DNA from 2 places in the Janthinobacterium sp. P210006 genome. Region 2 is predicted to be linked to the other one. Evidence: predicted binding sites of a transcription regulator. Region 2 holds the regulator's gene; the other holds the start of a gene.
The links. Region 2 encodes FliA, which starts transcription of late flagellar genes. Its sites were predicted from a motif close to CTAAAGTTTNNNNNNNNNNNGCCGNTA; they were not measured.
Positions count from the first base shown of each region.

Region 1 (9,991 bases), on a different contig from region 2:
GACTACCCGCTCAGCCTGCATGGCGTGGGGCTGGGGCTGGGCTCCGCGCGCGGCTTTTCCGACAGCCATTTGCAGCGCGTGCGCGCCGTGGTGGAGCGCGTCGAGCCGGTCCTCGTGTCGGAACACCTGTGCTGGGGCGCCGTGGCGCAGCAGCAACTCAATGATTTGTTGCCGCTGGCCTTGAATGGCGCCGCCCTCGATTTGCTGTGCGCCAGGGTGGGGCGCGTGCAGGATGTGCTGAAAAGGCCGATCTTGCTGGAGAATGTCTCCACTTACCTGCGCTTTGCCGACGATGCCATGAGCGAAGCGCAATTCCTGGCGGAGCTGGCGCGCCGCAGCGGCTGCGGGCTGCTGCTCGATATCAATAATCTGTATGTGAATCAGTGCAATCACGGCGAAGATGCCTTGACGGCCATGCAGTCCATCGCGCCCGGCAGTGTGGGCGAGCTGCACCTGGGCGGCCATCTGGTAACACCGCATGCCGTGATCGACCACCATGGCGCTGCCGTGGCCGCTCCCGTCTGGGACTTGTATGCGGCAGCACTGCTGCGTTTTGGCGCCGTGCCCACCCTGGTCGAATGGGATACGGACTTGCCCGCCCTCGATATGCTGCTGGGCGAAGCGGGCAAGGCGCAGGCCATGCTGGCGCGCCATGCACCGCAGGCGCCATGGCAGGGAGCTGTGCTGGTACCGCCGCCGCCCGTGTCGGAGGGCGATGCGCTGGCGGCCGGCCAGCAAGCGTTTGCCACGGCCTTGCTCGATACGGCGGCAACCCTGCCACCGTTCGCGGGCGAGGCGGTGCCGCAGCGCTTCGCACTGTATCGCGGCAATATGAGCGCCACCTGGCGCCGCACCCTGGCGCACGCCTATCCCGTCGTGCTGGCGCTGGTGGGCGAGGAATTCCTTGGCGGTCTGGCGCGCGCGTATGGCCGGCAGATGCCATCCGATAGCGCGGATTTGAACCAGTTTGGCGCCCGTTTCGCCGATTTCCTGGCCACTTTCCCGCATGTGGCCGCCTTGCCGTATCTGCCCGACATGGCGCGCCTGGAATGGGCCGTGCACCGGGCCCATTACGCGCCCGCTGCGCCGGCACTGGCGCCCGAAGCCTTGGCCGCCATGCCTCCCGATCAGCTGGAAGCGCGCCGTCTTGCCTTGCATCCCGCCTGCGCCTTGCTGGAATCGGACTGGCAAGTGGGGGCCTTGTGGCAGGCCCATCAGGAAGGGGAAGGTCAGGGAATGTTTCCGCAAGAGATGCAGGCGGCCAGCCATGCACTGGTCTGCCGGACACGCTGGAAGGCGCAGGTGCTGCTACTGGATGGGGCTGCGCATGCCGCCTTGCAGGCCTTGCAGCAGGGGCAGACGTTTGGCGCCGCGCTCGATGCGGCGTTTGAACTGGATCCCGCATTCGATCTGGCGGCGCACTTGCGCCAGTGGCTGGCGCATGCGGTGTTGATGGCGTGAAGTTTTATTCGAAGGCCCGCAGCAGGCGCGCTTCGCCCGTCTGATCGCGGTACAGGGCATTCGCGGCCAGGGTGGCGTCCATCATGCGCGTGACTTGCTCCTCTTCGAAGCGGGCAAGCTCGGCAGTGGCTGCGACGAGAGCCAGTTCCAGCCTGGCGCGGGCGCTCTGGTACAGGCTGCTGGTGTATTTGTCTGTGTTACGCAGCAATTCTTCCGCGTTTTCTATTACCTGGCGCAAGTCGCCGATCAGGCGTTCCTGGCTGCGCGTACCTTGTTCGGGATGGTCCATGGCGCTTCCCCTCTGCAATCGATATTTGTCTGACAATAGCGACGTGTTGCAGCTTGATCCAGGCAACCGGGCTGGCAGCGGTGCAGGCTCGATGCATGGGGCTGCTTTCGCGCCCCATGCCGGGGTCAGACAGGAGCGACGACCGTGATACGGATATCGCCCACGCTGACGACCTGGCCGGCGCGGATCTTGGCGGTCTTGCGCAATTCCTTCTTGCCATCGACCTTCACCACGCCGCTATCGACCATGACCTTGCCTGCGCCACCACTGTCGCACAGGCCGACCAGCTTCAGCAGCTGGTTCAGCTCGACGAACTCGGATGTTAAATCAAAGCTTACTTTTTGCATTGTATCCCTTATTGCAATGATGTGTTTTAAACACTTGATGACGACCTCAACTAAGTCATAGTTTACCTGAAGCCGCCAGCAATGCAGGGTGGAAGTCAGCTTTTGTTGGGGCGCGTCATTTCCAATGGCACGATCCACGCACCGAATTGCTCTTCCGTCACAAAGCCCAGGGTCAGCGCCGCTTCCTTCAAGGTCGTGCCTTCGTGCTGGGCCTGCTTGGCGATTTGCGCCGCCTTGTCGTAGCCGATGTGGGGCGCCAGGGCCGTGACCAGCATCAGGGAACGCTCCATCAGTTCGGCGATGCGGTCACGGTTCGGTGCGATGCCGTGGGCGCAATGCTCGTCGAAGCTGCGCATGCCGTCGCCCAGCAGGCGCGCGCTTTGCAGGAAGTTGTGCGCAATCAAGGGCTTGAAGACGTTCAGCTCGAAATTGCCCGAGGCGCCGCCCACCGTGATGGCCACGTCGTTGCCGAACACCTGGCAGCACAGCATGGTCAGCGCTTCGCACTGCGTGGGGTTGACCTTGCCCGGCATGATGGAGCTGCCCGGCTCGTTCTCGGGAATGGTGATTTCGCCGAGGCCGGAACGGGGCCCGGACGCCATCCAGCGCACGTCGTTGGCGATCTTCATCAGGGCCGTGGCCAGGGTTTTCAGCGCGCCATGGGCGGCGACCAGGGCATCGTGGGCGGCCAGCGCGGCAAACTTGTTGCTGGCCGTCTCGAACGGCTGCCCCGTCAGGCGCGCCAGTTCTGCCGCGATGCGGCCGGCAAATTCCACATGGGCATTCAAGCCCGTGCCCACGGCCGTGCCGCCGGCGGCCAGCTGCAGCAGCGGCGGCAGCGATGCAGTGATGATGTGCTCGGCAAAGTCCAGCTGCGCCACGTAGCCGGAAAATTCCTGGCCCAGGGTCAGCGGGGTCGCATCCTGCAAATGGGTGCGGCCGATCTTGACGATGTCGGCAAATTCCGTCGCTTTCGCGTCCAGGGTGGCGCGCAGCTGGCGCAAGGGCGGCAAGACGGTGTTGGCGACGGCCAGCGCGGCCGCCACGTGGATGGCGGTGGGGAAGATATCGTTCGAGGACTGGCCCAGGTTGACGTCGTCGTTCGGGTGCAGCAGGCGCTCGGCGCCCCGCAAGCCGCCGATCAGCTCGGAGCCGCGGTTGGCCAGCACTTCGTTCATGTTCATATTGCTTTGCGTGCCAGACCCCGTCTGCCAGACGGCCAGCGGGAATTCCGCGTCATGCTTGCCGGCCAGTACTTCGTCGGCTGCCTGCGTGATGGCAATGGCTTTCTTGCCATCCAACAGGCCCAGGTCCAGGTTGACGTGGGCGGCCGCGCGCTTGACGGTGGCCAGGGCGGCGATCAGTTCGGGCGGCATCTTTTCCGTGGAGATATGGAAGTGCTCGAGCGAGCGCTGCGTTTGCGCTCCCCAAAGCCGGTCGGCGGGTACGTCGATCGGGCCGAAACTGTCGCGTTCGATTCTGCTACTCATGGCATCCCTTTCATCGATGGAGGTGGATCGAGTGTACTCCAGACGTCAAAAAGGCACAGGATGATGCTGTATTGCATCATTTTTGCCCTGGCCCATCTATATTTTTGCGATTTCCTGCCGTTAAAGAGAGGCGAGTAGCCCTTATTTATCCTGTTATCAAAGCGATCAGTCCATGCAGAGCAGCATCCTTCCCCGTTGGTCCCTGATCGCGTGCGCCGCCGCCAGCCTGGCCTTGCCGCCCGTCATGGCGGCCGAACTGGGTGACATGGTCGTGCTGTCGCATGTGGGCCAGCCCTTGCTGGCCGAGATCGAACTGACGGCCCTGGCGCCCGAGGAAGCCAGCGGCGTGGCCGTGCGCCTGGCGTCGCCCGATGTGTACCGGGGCGGCGGCATCGGCATGGATCCGGCCCTGCAGACCTTGACGATCAGTCCGCTGGAGCGCGCTGGGCGCCACTATGTGCGCGTGAGCACGCGGCAAGCGATCCAGGCAGGCCATGTGCACCTGTATTTATTGCTGGGCAATGGGAGTGGGGCCATCGTGCGCCTGGGCACCTTGTGGCTGACGCCGGCGCCGCCCGCCGCCAGCGCGCCAGCCAGGCCCGCCGTTCCGGCGCCCGCGCCCGCGCCCGCGCCTGTGCCCGTGCCGTTGCCATTGCCGCGCACCGCTTCCGCCGCGTTGGCGCCCGATGCCGCCGCGCTGGCAGCCCGCGCGCGCGCCGAAGGCCTGGTGCGGCCGGCGCGCATGTTCGTGCCGCCACCGGCCGTGCCTGCGCCGGTTTCCACGCCACTGCATCCGCTGGCAGCGCGCCGCGCCACGGCGCCCGCGGCCGCGTGCGCGCCGCAGGCCAATATGGGGGAGGCGCAAGCGTGCGTGGCGCTGGATGAAAAAAATACGGCCCTGAATGAGAAGCTCGGTGAATTGGAGGGCAAGATCGGCGCCCTGCAAAAGGCGCTGGCGCTGCCGGCCGCCACCGTTGGCTCCGTTGCGCCCGTCGCCGCGCCGGCCGTGGCGGACGCGCCCCATGCCAAGCCCAAGCCTTTGCACGCGGCGCCCCCGGCGGACAAGGAAAAGAAGGCAGGCGGCAATGGCTTGCTGTGGCTCGGTATCGGCACACTGGCCTTCCTGCTGTTGACGGCGCTCGTCGCGTATGTCGTGCGCAAGCGCAAACAGGCGGCGGGGCCGGGTGCGCCATCGAAATACTGGGTCTTGCTGCGCAAGCCATTCGGCCGCAAGAAGAAGGATGTGCCCGTGCTGACGGAAGCGGTGGAGGAAGAGGCGGCCGAGCCGGAAGCGGAGCCGTTCTCTCGTTAAGGGCAGGGCAAGGCGGGGCTGGAATTTGATATAAAAAAAGATATTGAAAAAAGACAGAAAAATGCTTGTATCGCGTGTTGCCTGTTTCTTAAATATGGTGATATGATTAATTCAGTGGACTTGCTCTACGACAAAACAGCCCCAGCCTGGCGCAGTCACCAACGATAGTGTGGCGCGGCAAACAGGTGTAGCGTTGCATAAACGCCTGGGTCTGGAAGCGGTTTGCGATGCCGACGATGTGCTCGCGAACGCCGGATGCAACCGGCAGCGAGGCGACGCCAGGAGATACCTGGGGCTCGCCTTCCAAATTCCCCTCCTTGTTTCCCGCGCGCCGCCGATGCCACGCTCCCGGCAAGGCGGCAGACGTAAAAAAAGCACCCGCGGGTGCTTTTGCTGTTTCTGGCGCTTGCTTGCTTACTTGCTTATTTACATGCGGGCGCGCGAGCCCGGCATTGCATTCGACAACTGCGTCATCCACGGTTCCGTGATGGTGCGGATTTCGCGGTCATTGGCCAGGATTTGCTTGAGCAAGTCGATCTTGCGCAGGCGCGAGGCGCCGGCCAGGGCAGGCACCTTGCCCGTCATGGCCGTGCTGGCGGCGCTGGCGCACTGGTTTTCCAGGGTGTCGAGGCCATCCCAGTCGCTCGAACGTGCGGCCACGACCATTTTATTGGTCATTCCTGCAATATTTTCATACATCGAGAGAACGTCGTTGGAGGTCATGAGCACACCCGTAACTAGTGAATGGATTACCGCTTGTCTAGATTAACGGCGTGCTGATCGGGAACTTGAGGGTATTTTTGAAAAAAAAGTGAAAATAATTTGCATGATTTCCGGCGAAGCGCCGGAATCGCCCGCCAAGCCGCATGGATGCTGGGGTGGCGAGTCCGGCGGCGGCAGATTTATTTGACGAGTTCTTCCAGTCCCGCGCTCAGTTCGGCCGGCGGCGGCATCTTGTCCACCAGCACCGAGGGCGGCAAGCCCAGCGCTTCAGCCACGTCGCTGGGGTAGCAGGCGATGATTTCCTCATTGCTCAACTGGTTTTCATCGATGCGCGCGCGCCAGGCGGCCAGATGCACGATGGCGGCCAGGCGGTTCAACGGCGGCTTGGCCAGCGGATCGGGGAAGGCGGCGATGGCTTCGGCAAAGGCGGCGGGGAACTTCCAGCGGCGCGTCAGTTCGGCGCCCACCTGCGCATAGTCATAGCCCAGCGACACCCGTTCCGCGTCCAGCCGGCGCGCATCGAGCGGGGGCGCGATCTTGTCGAGCTGCATGGCTTGCTCGGGCATGGCGGCATGGATCACCAGTTGTCCGATCGCATGCATCATGCCGATGGTGAACGCCAGGTCCTGGTTGTCGCCCGTCTGCCTCGCGATCCAGCGGGCCGACACGGCGCTGTGCAGGCTGTAGCGCCAGAATTGCTGCAGGTTCAGGCCGGGCACGGTCTTGAAGCCGCTGACGAGGCCCGAGCTGATGACGAGCGTGCGCACGGTTACAAAGCCCAGCATCAGCACGGCGTCTTCCACCGTGCCGATGCTGCGCGAGACGTGGTAATAGGCCGAGTTGGCCAGCCGCAGCAGCTTGGCGCTCAGCACGGGGTCCGCTCCCAGCTGGCGCGCGATGTCTTCCGTGGCAATGGCGGGGTTGTCGAAACTGCGCACCAGTTCATCGACGATCTTCGGGGCGGCAGGCAGGGCGTGGGGATGCTGGAACAGCGCTTCCAGTTGCATGGCAATCTCCTTGGCGTACACGCGGCACGGGGGTCGTGAAACTATAGGCTGATTTTTTATGCTCGGGCAAAAAAGTTCAGCAGCGGTTTTTGGGCGGGAAACACGCTATGATTTCAGCCCTGGTTACAGCTTATTGTCAGCACATTGTCAGCTCATTTTCAGCTATTTGATCGAAAGGATCGCCATGCACGGTTTGCGTTTTTCCTGGTCCCGGACGCCAGTCCAGGCTGCCATTGTCCTCGCCCTGGCCGGCGTCTCGCTGGCCGGTTTGCCGGCCCAGGCGCACGGCCAGGCCGCCGGCGACACGGCCGCCGCCCCCGTGAAAGTCTTGCCCGGCGACGACTTCTATGACTACGTGAACGGCGACTGGCTGCGCAGCACGCAGATCCCCGCCGACCGCAGCAGCTGGGGCTCGTTCGCCATGCTCGCCAACTCGACCAACGAGCGCATCATCGGCCTCGTCGAAGGCCTGGCGGCGGCGCCACAGACGGACGCGGCAGCGCGCCAGGTCAGCGATTTTTACCGTTCCTGGATGGATGAATCGGCTATCGAAGCGAAAGGCTGGGCGCCGATCAAGCCGCTGCTGAAGAAGATCGACGCCGTGCACGACCGGGCCGGACTGGCCCGCGCGCTGGGCGAGAGCCTGCGCGCCGACGTGGACCCCCTCAATGCCACGAATTTTTATACGGAAAACCTGTTTGGCCTGTGGGTGGCGCAAGACTTGAACGACACCACGCGCAACGTGGCCTATCTGCTGCAAGGCGGACTGGGTTTGCCCGACCGCGCCTTCTACCAGGGCGACAGCGCGCGCATGCAGGGCTTGCGCGCAGGCTACCAGGCGCATATCGCCGCCATGCTCAAGCAGGCCGGCTACAGTGATGCGCCGGCCCGTGCCGCGCGCGTGTTTGCGCTCGAGCAGCAAATTGCCGCGAGCCACGCCAGCCGTGAAGATTCGGCCGATGTCGCCAAGGGCAACAATGCGTGGCGCGCCGCCGACTTCGCCAGCAAGGCGCCGGGCCTGGACTGGAAGGCTTTCTTCCAGGCGGCCGGCCTGGGCGCGCAGACGGATTTCATCGTCTGGCACCCGACGGCCATGACGGGCAGCGCGGCGCTGGTGGCAAGCGTGCCGCTGGCTACCTGGAAGGATTTCCTGGCCTTCCATACGATCAACCATTTCAGCACCATTTTGCCGAAGGCGGCCGCCGACCAGCGCTTTGCCTTCTATGGCAGCGCCCTGAGCGGTACGCCGCAGCAGTCGCTGCGCAGCAAGCGGGCGCTGGCCGCGACGAATGCCGCCCTCAGCGATGCCGTCGGCAAGCTGTACGTGGAGCGCTATTTCCCACCGGAATCGAAAGCCCGCGTGCAAGACATGGTGACGAATATCGTTGCCGCCTTCTCGCGCCGCATCGACAAGCTGGACTGGATGGCGCCGGCCACCAAGGCGCAGGCGCAGGAAAAGCTCAAGACCCTGTACGTGGGCGTGGGCTATCCGGAACGCTGGGACGACTATGCGGGCTTGCGCGTGGTGCGCGGCGATGCGCTGGGCAATGTGCAGCGGGCGGAACAGTTTCATTACCGGCAGGAGTTGGCCAAGCTGAGCCAGTCTCCGGACCGCAAGGCCTGGGCCATGCCGGCGCAGCTGGTCAACGCCGTCAACCTGCCGCTGCAAAATGCATTGAATTTCCCCGCCGCCATCCTGCAGCCGCCGTTCTTCGATCCGGCTGCGTCCGATGCGGCCAACTATGGGGGCATCGGCGCTACCATCGGCCACGAGATCAGCCACAGTTTCGATGACCAGGGCGCGCAGTTCGACGCCCAGGGCAAGCTGCGCGACTGGTGGACGCCAGCGGATCTGGCGCATTTCCAGGCCGCGTCCAAGCAATTGGTGGCGCAGTTCGCGGCCTACAAGCCGTTTCCCGACCTGGCCGTAAATGGCCAGCTGACCCTGAGCGAAAACCTGGCCGACCTGGCCGGCGTGGCGGCCGCGCATGACGCGTTCACCCTGTCGCAGCAGGGCAAGCCGGCGCAGGCGGGCGCGGACCGCGATTTCTTCACGGGCTATGGCGTGAGCTGGCGCAGCAAGGCGCGCGAAGCGGCGGCGCGCCAGCAAATCCTCACGGATGGGCATGCGCCGGCGCAATACCGCGCCGCTACCGTGCGCAACCTCGACGCCTGGTATCCGGCCTTCGACGTCCAGCCGGGGCAGCAGCTGTACCTGGCGCCGGAACAGCGCGTGCGCGTCTGGTAGTTATAAAGGGGTGCCGGCGCGCAGCGCGCCGGCACCGTAAAATGGCGGCATATACCGACAGGATCGCCATGAAGCCAACCCCACCGCAAGATCCCATCCACGCCATCACGGGCCGCACCCTGGCCCATTACGATGCCAGCGCCGCGCAGTTTTTCGAAGGCACGCGCGACCACGACGTCAGCCAGAACATCGCCGCGCTGCTGCAGGCGATCGGCAAGCCCGCGCCCCTGGCGATCCTCGACCTGGGCTGCGGCCCTGGCCGCGATCTGAAGGCGTTCACGGCCATGGGCCACCATGCCACGGGCGTCGATGGCTGCCCCAGCTTCGTCGAGATGGCGCGCGCCTACAGCGGCTGTACCGTGTGGCAGCAGGATTTCGTCGACCTCGATTTGCCGGCCGCGCACTTCGACGGCGTGTTCGCCAATGCCGTGTTGTTCCACGTGCCCAGCGCCGTCCTGCCCTCCGTGCTGCGCGCCCTGTACGCCTGTTTGAAGCCGGGCGGCGTGCTGTTCAGCTCGAACCCGCGCGGACAGAACCAGGAAGGCTGGAATGGCGCGCGCTACGGCAGTTATCACGACGAGGAAACGTGGGCCGCGTATGTGCAGGCGGCCGGCTTCAGCCTGGTCGAGCAGTACTACCGCCCGCCGGGCTTGCCGCGCGACCAGCAGCCGTGGCTGGCCACCGTGTGGCGCAAGCCCGCGTGATCGCCGACATTCGCGCATATTGACCATGTGTTAGGAACCGTACAGAGCATTGATCCCCCACCCCGTAGTATGGACACATCGACACGCAGCAAGCAGTTTGCAACAGCGTGTGAGCCGCAGTACCGGCCCTTGCGGGCGGGACAACAGATGTACCAACTACAGTGAGGATCCATCATGAACAAAGATCAAGTCGAAGGTAAACTGAAGGAAGTCGGCGGTAAAATCCAGGAAGCCGCTGGCAAGATCGTCGGCAGCGAAGAACAGCAAGCCAAGGGCCTGGCAAACCAGGTCGAAGGCAAAGTGCAGAAGAAAGTCGGCGACGTGAAAGATGCGGTGGAAACCGTTACGCGCAAACCGTAATCTGGCGCACGCATAAAAAAACCGCCGCCTGTCGCGAGACAGGCGGCGGT
Region 1 is NZ_JAZARD010000005.1:353,607-363,597, forward strand. Features, by position in the region: gene bufB (MNIO family bufferin maturase) at 1-1,461, shown strand, start outside; gene VPH41_RS24840 (hypothetical protein) at 1,466-1,750, opposite strand; gene VPH41_RS24845 (RNA-binding S4 domain-containing protein) at 1,876-2,097, opposite strand; gene fumC (class II fumarate hydratase) at 2,193-3,587, opposite strand; gene VPH41_RS24855 (type IV pilus assembly protein FimV) at 3,760-4,899, shown strand; gene VPH41_RS24860 (flagellar protein FliT) at 5,326-5,622, opposite strand; gene VPH41_RS24865 (HDOD domain-containing protein) at 5,802-6,629, opposite strand; gene VPH41_RS24870 (M13 family metallopeptidase) at 6,814-8,877, shown strand; gene VPH41_RS24875 (class I SAM-dependent methyltransferase) at 8,946-9,581, shown strand; gene VPH41_RS24880 (CsbD family protein) at 9,756-9,941, shown strand.
Region 1: VPH41_RS24860 (flagellar protein FliT) is a predicted target of FliA. The motif match lies at 5,666-5,692, and genes of this name have one in related genera.

Region 2 (9,991 bases):
CATTGAAGATATTAAATAGCGACATGATTATTGTCCTCCCTGGATGGCCGTCAACATGCCCTTGATCTGCGAGTTGAGGAACGTCACGGCCGCCTCGTAGCGGATGGCGTTGTCGGCAAAGGCGTTGCGTTCGAGGTCCATGTCCACCGTATTGCCATCGACGGCGCCCTGGGCCGGCGCGCGGTACAGCAGCGGCGTGCCGTCGGCCAGGGTCTCGACCTTGCCGCCACCGGGTGCGCCCGCAGCTGCGGCCACGCCCTTGCCCGGCATATGCTGCGGCGCCGTGCCCTTCAGCGCGGGCGGCACGCCGTCCTTGCGCGCCATCGCGCCCTTCAGCGCGGCGGCGAAATCGACATCGCGCGCCTTGTAGTTGGGCGTGTCGGCATTGGCGATATTCGAGGCGAGCAATTCCTGGCGCGTCGAGCGCAGGCTCAGCGCCGTCTCGTTGAAGCGCATGTAATCGTCGAGTTTCCCTATCATGTCAGGCTCCGGAAAGATCTGCCACTGGCGCCCGAGATGGCGGAAGGATGGCGGTATAGTGATGACAGGAAACATAGTACGGCGCGCACCGGCACGGCCATCGCCGGATCAGACCGTACTTTTACCCCTTAATCGGCGCTTCGAACGGGGCGGCGCGCACTATCATGGCAGTATTCCAGAGGCCTATCACCATGAAAACACCGCTTGCTTTCCTTCTTGCCCTCGCCGCCCTGCCATTGCTGGCCCAGGCGCAAAACGCCGGCCGGCAAACGCCGGAAGCGCTGCGCAACAGCGTGGAACAGTTCCTGCAGGTGCAGAGCAACGGCTTGCCGGGCAAGGTGACGATCACCGTCGGTGCCGTCGATCCGCGCCTGAACCTGGCCGCCTGCCCCGCGCCGCAGGCGTTCATGGCGCCGGGCGCCCGCGCCTGGGGCAAGACCACCGTGGGCGTGCGCTGCACGGCACCAAGCAACTGGACGATCTACCTGCAAGCCAACGTGGCCGTCGTGGGCGACTACGTGGCCAGCGCCGTACCGTTGGCGCAAGGGCAAGCCATCGACGCCAGCCAGCTGGTGACGATGCAGGGCGACCTGGCCGCATTGCCGGCAGGCATCGCCACCGACATGGCCCAGGTGGTGGGCGCCAGCACGAATATTTCCCTGCCGCCAGGCACGCCGATGCGCCTCGATACCCTGCGCCGCAAGCCCGTGGTGATGCAGGGCCAGCTGGTACGCGTCGTTTCCAGTGGCAACGGTTTCCAAGTAGCATCAGAAGGACGCGCCATCGGCAGCGCCGGCGACGGTCAGACGGTGCAGGTACGCACGCAAAGCGGCCAGCAGATCAGCGGCGTGGCGCGGGCTGGAGGCATGGTGGAGGTCGCTTTTTAAACACGGATGGACAGCGATATTGTGGTCTGGCGCACTAAAGTTTCGGAAGAAGGTGCCGATAATGACACATATCCCGGAGTTTTTTGACTTCGACCAGACGAGGATCACGCTGTGAAAATTACCGACAACACCATTAAAAGCAATCCCGGCCTGCCGGTGGCGCCCGCGAGTACCTCCGGCGCCCGGAATGCCGAGAAAGCCCAAGCAACACCGACGACGTCGGACAATGTACGCCTGTCGCCGCAAGGACAGGCATTAGCGGCCAGTGCAACTGCCGGCAGCGGCGCCGTGTTCGACACGAAAAAAGTCGAGCGCATCAAGCTGGCGATCGCCGACGGCCAGTTCCAGGTCAACTCTGAAAAAGTGGCGGACGGTCTCCTCGACACAGTCAAGGACTTGCTGCACTCACGAAATAGATAGGTTCCCTCATGCAATCAGTGACTCCGTTTTCCAGCCTGCGCGACGAGCAACAGCTCATGACCACATTGCTGGCATTGATGAAAGAAGAACAGCGGCATCTGGTTGCCGCTGACATCGATGCAATCGCGGAGCTCACCGTACGCAAGACGGCACTGGTGGGACAATTGAGCCAGCTGGCGGCGCAACGCCACCAGACGCTGGCGGCAGCCGGCTTTACGGCCGCCGAAGCGGGCATGGAAGACTGGCTGGTCGGCGCCAGCGAGGCCGAGGCGGCATCGCTGTGGAAAGCCCTGCTCGAGACCACGCGCGAAGCGAAAGAGCAGAACCGCCTGAACAGCCTGCTCGTCAACAAGCACATGCTGCACACGCAAGGCGCGCTGAACGCCATGCGCCCCACGGCCCAGAGCGGCAATTTCTACGGCCCCAGCGGCCAACCGACAACGAACACGGCCAGCCGCCGCGTCGTCATCGGCTGATTCCCCCTAATTAACAGCCATCCCCTGGCAAGGCGCAGCCGCGCTGCCCTTCAGCCGTGCGCGGGACGCCCCGTATGCTGGCGGTATTTCGCCACGATGGCTTGCGCCTTCGCGGCGGCGGCCGCTTGCTGCTCCGGCGTCAGTTCCGCCTGCAGCCAGTGCCAGTACTCATCCTGGTAGGGATTCGTGACGCCGGGCGCGAGGATGTCGTCGTAGACCTGGCGCAGCGCCAGCAGGTAGCCATACGCTTGCGGCGCATCTTTCTGCACCACCTCGCCATCGCGCAGATACGCCATCATCAGGGTCGACACGCTGGTCAGCTCCGCCTCGTCCGCCTGCGCCTTCAGCTGGGCGATGGCTTGCCGCTTCCACGCCTGCACCAGCGGATCGTCGGGACGGTTGCGCAGCGCGCTGCGGTCGCCGAACGGCCCTTCCGACAGGAAGATGGTGGCCGCACCCGGCACGCCGCCTTGCGCGGCGGCGGCCAGGTAGCCGAGGCGGTCCTCGCGCTGGCGCTGCGTCAGGCCCGCGCACAGCTGCTGCTGGGCGGCTTTTTCTTCCACCGTCATCTCGCGTCCCAGCTCGAATTCCAGCCCCGGCAAGCGGCCTTCGCGCTGGAAGACGATGCAATCGTCGAGCAGGTTATACGCCGCATACGCGTCTTCCGGCTTGCCACTGGCCGCCAGGCGTGCCAGCTGCTGCGCCAGGGTGACGGGCACGGGCGCCGCGGCGGGCACGGGCGCGGCATCCAGATTGAAATACGAGGCCAGGCTGCGGCCCTGCGGTGCGGCTGGGCCACCGGCCGCCACCTGGGGCGCACCGCCGTCGGGCGCCGGCCAGTACACGAACGCCAGCGCTGCCGCGATGGCGGCGGCGATGGAGATGCCGGTCAGTTTGTTATTCATGTGAGGTGGCGCATAAAAGGAAACGCACGTTACCACAGGCGCGCGGCACCGTGCCGCACGCACGCGGCCCCGCTAGCCGCCCGCCTTTTTCGGCTGGTGGCCCAGCCTGGTCAGCGCAGCGACGATGGTGTCGACATGGTCGCCCTGCACTTCGATCACGCCATCCTTGACCGTGCCGCCCGAGCCGCACTGCGTGCGCAGCTGCTTGCCCAGCAGGGCCAGCGCGATGGCGTCCAGCGGCAAACCCTTGACCACGGTGACGCTCTTGCCGCCACGGCCCTTGGTCTGGCGCGACACGCGCACCACGCCGTCGCCCGCAGGCGCCGCCTTCGCTTGCGCCTTGCACGCGCATTGCGCCAGCGGCTGGCGGCACGCGGGGCACATGCGGCCCGTTTCGGTGGAATAGACGAGACCGCCCAGGGAGCTGCTTTTCATGAGGGGAAAGATAAAAAGGAAGAAAACGCGATTGTACCAAGCGGCAGTCCGCAGTTGACGAGCTCAGTTGGCCGGCGCCACGGGCGCCGTCGGCACTTCCGTCACCGTTTCGGGGATGCCCGACAGGATCGTCACGGCCACGCGGCGGTTGCGCGCGCGCCCTTCCGGCGTGGTGTTGGGCGCCACGGGGATGTTGTCGGCGTGGCCCACGGCCGTCAGGCGCGCAGCCTTGACGCCGCTGGCGATGAACAGGCGCACGACGGCGCTGGCGCGCGCGGCCGACAGTTCCCAGTTCGAGGCAAAATTCGAATTGCTGATCGGCTGCACGTCCGTATGCCCTTCCACCTGCACGTCGTGCGTGTCGTCCTTGAGCAGCACGGCCACGGCGCGCAGGGCCTGGTCCGATTCCGCCGTCAGGCGCGCCGCGCCCGGGTCGAACAGCACGCTGGCATTGATTTCCACGCTGACGCCACGACTCGTCTGCGTCACCCGCACCTTGCCTTCCTTGACCAGCGGCGCCAGGGTGGACGTCAGGTCCTGCGCCAGGCGCGTCATGTGTTCGCGCTCGCGGCGGATGGCTTCCGTGCGGCGTTTCAGGGCGGGATTGGGCAGCGGGATGGCTTGCGGCGCTTCCATGACGATGGGCGGCGCGCCCTTTTCCAGGCTGAAGGCCTGGCCGATGGCGTTCTGGAAGACGCGGTACTTGCCTTCGTTGACTTGCGAAATCGCATACATGACGACGAAGAAGGCGAACAGCAGGGTGATGAAGTCGGCGTACGAAATCAGCCAGCGGTCCTGATTGTCCGGTTCCTCGTCATACTTCCTGCGCGCGCGCCGCATCATGGTCAGTGCTCGTGCAGCAGGCTGGACACGCGCTCTTCGATGATGCGCGTATGGTCGCCCGTGGCGATGTCGTACAGCACGGCGGCCGTGATTTCATACTGCAGCACGCGGCGCGAAACGATGGCCTTGAGCTTGTTCGCCACCGGCAGGAACAGCAGATTGGCCAGGCCGACGCCGTAGATGGTCGACACGAACGCCACGGCGATGCCGCCGCCCAGCTTGCTGGGGTCGGTGAGGTTTTCCATCACGTGGATCAGGCCCAGCACGGCCCCCAGGATGCCGATGGTGGGCGAATAGCCGGCCGCCGATTCCCACACCTTGGCGGCCTGGCGCTCGGCCATTTCATAGGCGGAGATTTCCACGTCGAGCAGCTGGCGCAGCTTGTCGGGCGCGATGCCGTCGACGATCATGCGCAAGCCCTTGGCATTGAAGCGGTCGGCCGTGTTTTCCATCAGGCGCTCGAGGGCCAGCGGGCCGTCGCGGCGCGCCGTCAGGCTCCATTGCCCGATGTCGCGCGCCAGCGCGGCGCGCGTGTCGGCCGGCGGCAGGAAGACCCAGCGCAGCATTTCCAGGCCCCGCACGAAGGTGCGCAGCCGCGTTTGAAGCAGCACGGCGCCGAAGGTGCCGACGATGACGATGGCAAAGGCGGCCGGCTGCAGCAGGGAGGCCATCTTGCCGCCCTCCAGTGCCTGGCCGACCAGCAGGCCCGCCAGCGCCAGCGCCAGCCCGATTACGCTGGACCAGTCCACGCCTGCTCCCTCAAGGTTGCGCGCAGGCGCGCGACGGCCTGGGTATGCAGCTGCGAGACGCGCGATTCCGACACGCCCATCACCGCGCCGATCTCCTTCAGGTTCAGCTCTTCTTCGTAGTACAGGCCCATGAGTATTTTCTCGCGTGGCGGCAGCGCATCGATGGCATCGATCACGGATTGCCGGAAATCGGTATCGAGCAGGGAACGCAAGGGGTCACTGTCCTCGTCCACGCAGTGGCGGTCGAGGAAGCTGTCATTGCCGTCCGGGTCATGAAAATCTTCGTAGTACACGAGCTGGTGACCGCCGCCGTCGCCCAGCATTTCCTGGTAGTCGGCCAGCGACATCTTGAGCAGCTTGGCCACTTCCGATTCCGTCGGCGGATGGCCCAGGCGCTGCTGCAGGATGCTCATCGCCTCTTCGATCTTGCGCATGTTCTGGCGCATGCTGCGCGGCAGCCAGTCGCTGGTGCGCAATTCGTCGAGCATGGCGCCGCGGATGCGCAGCACGGCATATGTCTCGAACTGCGCGCCATGCGTCTCTTCATAGCGGGTAATGGCATCCAGCAAGCCGATCATGCCGGCCTGGATCAGGTCATCGACCTCGACCGAAGGCGGCAATTTCGCCTTCATATGGTGCGCCAGACGCTTCACCAGCGGAATGTGTTCCGTCAGCAAATGGTCCTTGTTCGATTTCCCTTTGACCGTGTACATAGGCTGCTTATTGTTTTCTCGTCTTATCTGGTGCTACGGTTGCATTCAGGCGCTGAAATGGTGTGCGCTCCCCGTCTGGCACAAGGTACCGCCCAGCACCGGCGCCGCCGAACGGGCCAGCCGCTCGGCCAGTCCGCGAAACGCCACCGAGGCTCCCGCCAGCGGAAACGCATCGACCACGCTGCGGCCCAGCCGCGCCGCGCGGTGCAGGTACTCATCGGCAGGCACCGACCCCATCGAAGTCAGTTTCACGGCCAGGTAGCGGCTCGCCGCCTGCGCCATATTATCGTATACCACTTTTGCCTCGGATTCGGAAGCGCCCGTGACAAGAATGCCAAACGGACGCCGTCCCAGTTCCTGGCTCAGGCGCTTGATCAGGCAGTACGCCGCCTTGATCGAGGTGGCGCTGGTCGATACCTGCACGACGATGTCGGACGAGGCCATCAGGGGCACGGGGAAGCAGTCGCCCTCGTCGGCCATGACGCCGTCGACCAGCACGATGCCGCTCTGGCGCGCCAGCACCTCGAAGGTCTTGCCCAGGCGGCGCAGTTCGTCCGCGCCCGCATAGTCCATGCTGTCCATCAGGTGGTTGCGCGCGCCCAGGCTGGCCACGCCGAAGCCTTGCGGCACCTGGTGGATTACCTGGTTCAGGCCGCACTGCTGGCGCGCCACGTCGCGCAGGCTGGCGCCATGCGCCAGTCCCAGGCGCGATGCCACGCCATCGCTGCCGCCGCTGGCGTCGAGCAGCAGCACGTCATTGCCGCCATAGGCCAGCGACGCGCCCAGGTTGACCAGCATGGCGCCCTTGTCGTCCTGCGGCGTGGCCGAGAGGAACGTCATGACGCGCGGCTGCGGGCCGGCCAGCATGCGGCGCAAGCCTTCGGCCTGGTCGAAATCGAAATTAGCCAAGGTGCACCCCGCGCGCTTCATTGTTGCGGGCAGCTGCCTGCGCCATCAGCAGCGGCAGTTCGGCATCGGAAAACTGCGTGGCCGCCGCATCGCGCTTGAGCTTGAAGGCACGGTCGATCAGGTAGCCGCGGTCGGCCAGGTACAGGTCTTCCGGCACGCGCTGGCCGTTCGACACATAGAACAGGTTCAGCTTCTGGCGGATCACCACGTCGAGCACGTTGCCGATCGACGCCGCTTCATCGAGCTTGGTCATGATGCAGCCGGCCAGGCCGCTGCCCTGGTAGGCGCGCACCACTTCATTGAGGGTTTCCTGGGTAGCCGTCGAGTTCAGGCACAGCAGGCGTTTCACATCGGCGCCGGCGCCCGACAGCATGGCCACCTGCTCCGTCACCATCTGGTCGCGCTGGCTCACGCCCACCGTATCGATCAGCACCGTGTGCTTGTTCTTCAATTCCTTCAGGGCGATGCGCAGATCCGCCTCGTCCTTCACGGAATGCACCATCACACCGAGGATCTTGCCGTAGATGCGCAGCTGTTCATGCGCGCCGATACGATAGGCATCGGTGGTGATCAGGGCCAGCTTTTCCGGGCCGTGGCGCATCACGCAGCGGGCGGCCAGCTTGGCCGTGCTGGTGGTCTTGCCCACGCCGGTCGGGCCGACCAGGGCGAACACGCCGCCCTGCTCCAGCATGGCGTCTTCATTGGCCACGGTATTCAGGTTACGGCTCAGGACCGTCTTGATCCAGCGCATGCTTTGCGCGCCATCGAGGCCGGCGGGCAGCTTGTCGATCAGGTAGCGCGCCAGGCTGGCCGAGAAGCCGGCTGCCAGCATTTCGCGCAGCACCACGGCCTTTTGCGGCTCGCGCTGCTGCGTCGAGCCCCACGAGATTTCCGCCAGCTGGGTTTCCATCATGCCGCGCATGGCGCGGATTTCATTCATCATGCCGCTCATTTCGGCAGCGGCGTTTTCCTTGACGTGCGCCAGCGCGCTGGCCATCATCTGCTGCATGCGGGCCATGTCCACTGGCTCGGAGGAAGCCTGGCGCGGCGCGGGCTGGCGCGGCGCGGCGGGGCGCTGGGCCGGAGCGGCCGCGCGCGGCGGCGTGGCAAACTGGGTCTGCAACTGGGGACGGGGCTGGGCCATTTCGGAGGCGGCCGGCGGCGAGGCCAGCGAAGCGGCATCGTCATTGGCCAGCGCGAGGATTTCCACCACGCCATCGGCCTGGCGGTTCGACAGGATCACGGCATCGGGGCCCAGCGCTTCGCGCACCTTGCGCAGCGCATCGCGCGACGAGGCGCCCGTAAATTTCTTCACATTCATGACCGGCCTCCCAAGGCGGGGGTGGCGCAATATTGGCTGAACTGTGTGACCATCATCGACTCCTGTTGCTTGAGTGCTGTCTTCCACATGGACACAGATCACCCGGACAGTTTCCATTATTAGCGATGCTTGGAGGAAATGATCGAAGGAACAGGACGGGAAAGTACCCGTTATTCAGTTTGCCGGCAGGAAATTGATGTTTATTTGACCAAAAGCAAGCGCCAAGCGAAGGCTGGGGTCAGACCCCCGTACACGTTGGCAATGACCTTGCTGTTGGCGGTGTTGAGGGTCTGACCCCGGCATTGACAAAGCCAACTATTGCGCCCCCACCAGGCTCGTCACCCGTATCGTCTTGGTTTCCGGCACTTCCGCATGCGACAGCACTTTCAGCTGCGGCAAGGCGCGGCGCAGGAAGCGCGACAGCAGGGCCCGCAGCGGCGCCGGCACCAGCAGCACGGGCGTCAGGCCCAGCGCTTCCTGCTGCTGGGCAGCCAGCCCCGCCTGGTGGGCGATAGTGTCGGCCAGGCCCGGCTCGATGCCGGCCCCATCGCCGCCATTGCCCATGGCCTGCATCAGCAGGCGTTCCAGGCGGCTGTCCAGGGTCATCACGGACAGTTCGGCCGCGCCGGGGAACAGTTGCTGCACGATGGCGCGGCCCAGGGCCACGCGCACCAGCGCCGTCAAGTCGTTCGGGTCTTGCGTCTGCACCGTATGCTCGGCCAGGGTTTCGATGATGGTGCGCATGTCGCGGATGTGCACGCCCTCGGCCAGCAGGTTCTGCAGCACTTTTTGCAGGGTCGACAGGGACAGCATCTTCGGCACCAGGTCTTCCACCAGGCGCGGCGACTCCTTGCCCAGGTGATCGAGCAGGGACTGCACTTCCGCGCGGCCCAGCAGTTCGGAAGCGTGCGAGGTGATCAGGTGGTTCAGGTGCGTGGCCACCACGGTGCCCGCATCGACCACCGTGTAGCCCATCGATTGCGCCTGGTCGCGCAAGCTGGCGTCGATCCAGGTGGCGGGCAAGCCGAACGCGGGGTCGCTCGTGGTCAGGCCCGGCAAGGTGCCGCTGGCCATGCCGGGATTAATGGCCAGGAACTGGCCGTTGAACGCTTCGCCCACGCCCACTTCCACGCCCTTGAGGGTGATGCGGTAGGCGGACGGTTTCAATTCCAGGTTGTCGCGGATATGCACGGGCGGCGCCAGGAAACCCACTTCCTGGGCGAATTTCTTGCGGATGCCCTTGATACGCTTGAGCAATTCGCCGCCCTGCGTCTTGTCGACGAGGGGAATCAGGCGGTAGCCCACTTCCAGGCCCAGGGTATCGACGGGCATGATATCTTGCCAGCTGGCTTCTTCCTGCTCGGGCGCCACCGTGGCTTGCGGCACTTCGGCCGGCTTTTCGGCCGCCGCTTTTTCCTGCGTGCGCTTCTTGCTGATCAGATAGGCGGAACCGGCCAGCAGCGAGGCCAGCAGGATGAAGACCATGTTCGGCATGCCGGGGATCAAGCCCATGCCGCCGATGATGCCGGCGGTAATGTACAGCACTTGCGGTTTCGCAAACAATTGCCCCACCAGCTGGGTGCCGATGTCCTGTTCGCTGGCCACGCGCGAGACGACGATACCGGCGGCCGTGGAAATGATCAGCGAAGGAATCTGCGCCACCAGGCCGTCACCGATGGCCAGCAAGGTGTAGTTCTTGAGCGCATCGGCAAAGCCCATGTCGTGCTGCAGCAGGCCCACCAGCAGGCCGCCGACGATATTGATGACGGTGACCATGATGCCGGCGATGGCGTCGCCGCGCACGTATTTGCTGGCGCCGTCCATGGCGCCATAGAATTCCGCTTCCTGCGCCA
Region 2 is NZ_JAZARD010000001.1:1,000,179-1,010,169, reverse strand. Features, by position in the region: gene flgC (flagellar basal body rod protein FlgC) at 1-25, opposite strand, end outside; gene flgB (flagellar basal body rod protein FlgB) at 28-480, opposite strand; gene flgA (flagellar basal body P-ring formation chaperone FlgA) at 672-1,367, shown strand; gene flgM (flagellar biosynthesis anti-sigma factor FlgM) at 1,479-1,787, shown strand; gene VPH41_RS04440 (flagella synthesis protein FlgN) at 1,796-2,263, shown strand; gene VPH41_RS04435 (hypothetical protein) at 2,314-3,168, opposite strand; gene VPH41_RS04430 (translation initiation factor Sui1) at 3,241-3,603, opposite strand; gene motD (flagellar motor protein MotD) at 3,667-4,443, opposite strand; gene VPH41_RS04420 (flagellar motor protein) at 4,449-5,195, opposite strand; gene VPH41_RS04415 (RNA polymerase sigma factor FliA) at 5,177-5,908, opposite strand; gene VPH41_RS04410 (MinD/ParA family ATP-binding protein) at 5,954-6,817, opposite strand; gene flhF (flagellar biosynthesis protein FlhF) at 6,810-8,138, opposite strand; gene flhA (flagellar biosynthesis protein FlhA) at 8,454-9,991, opposite strand, start outside.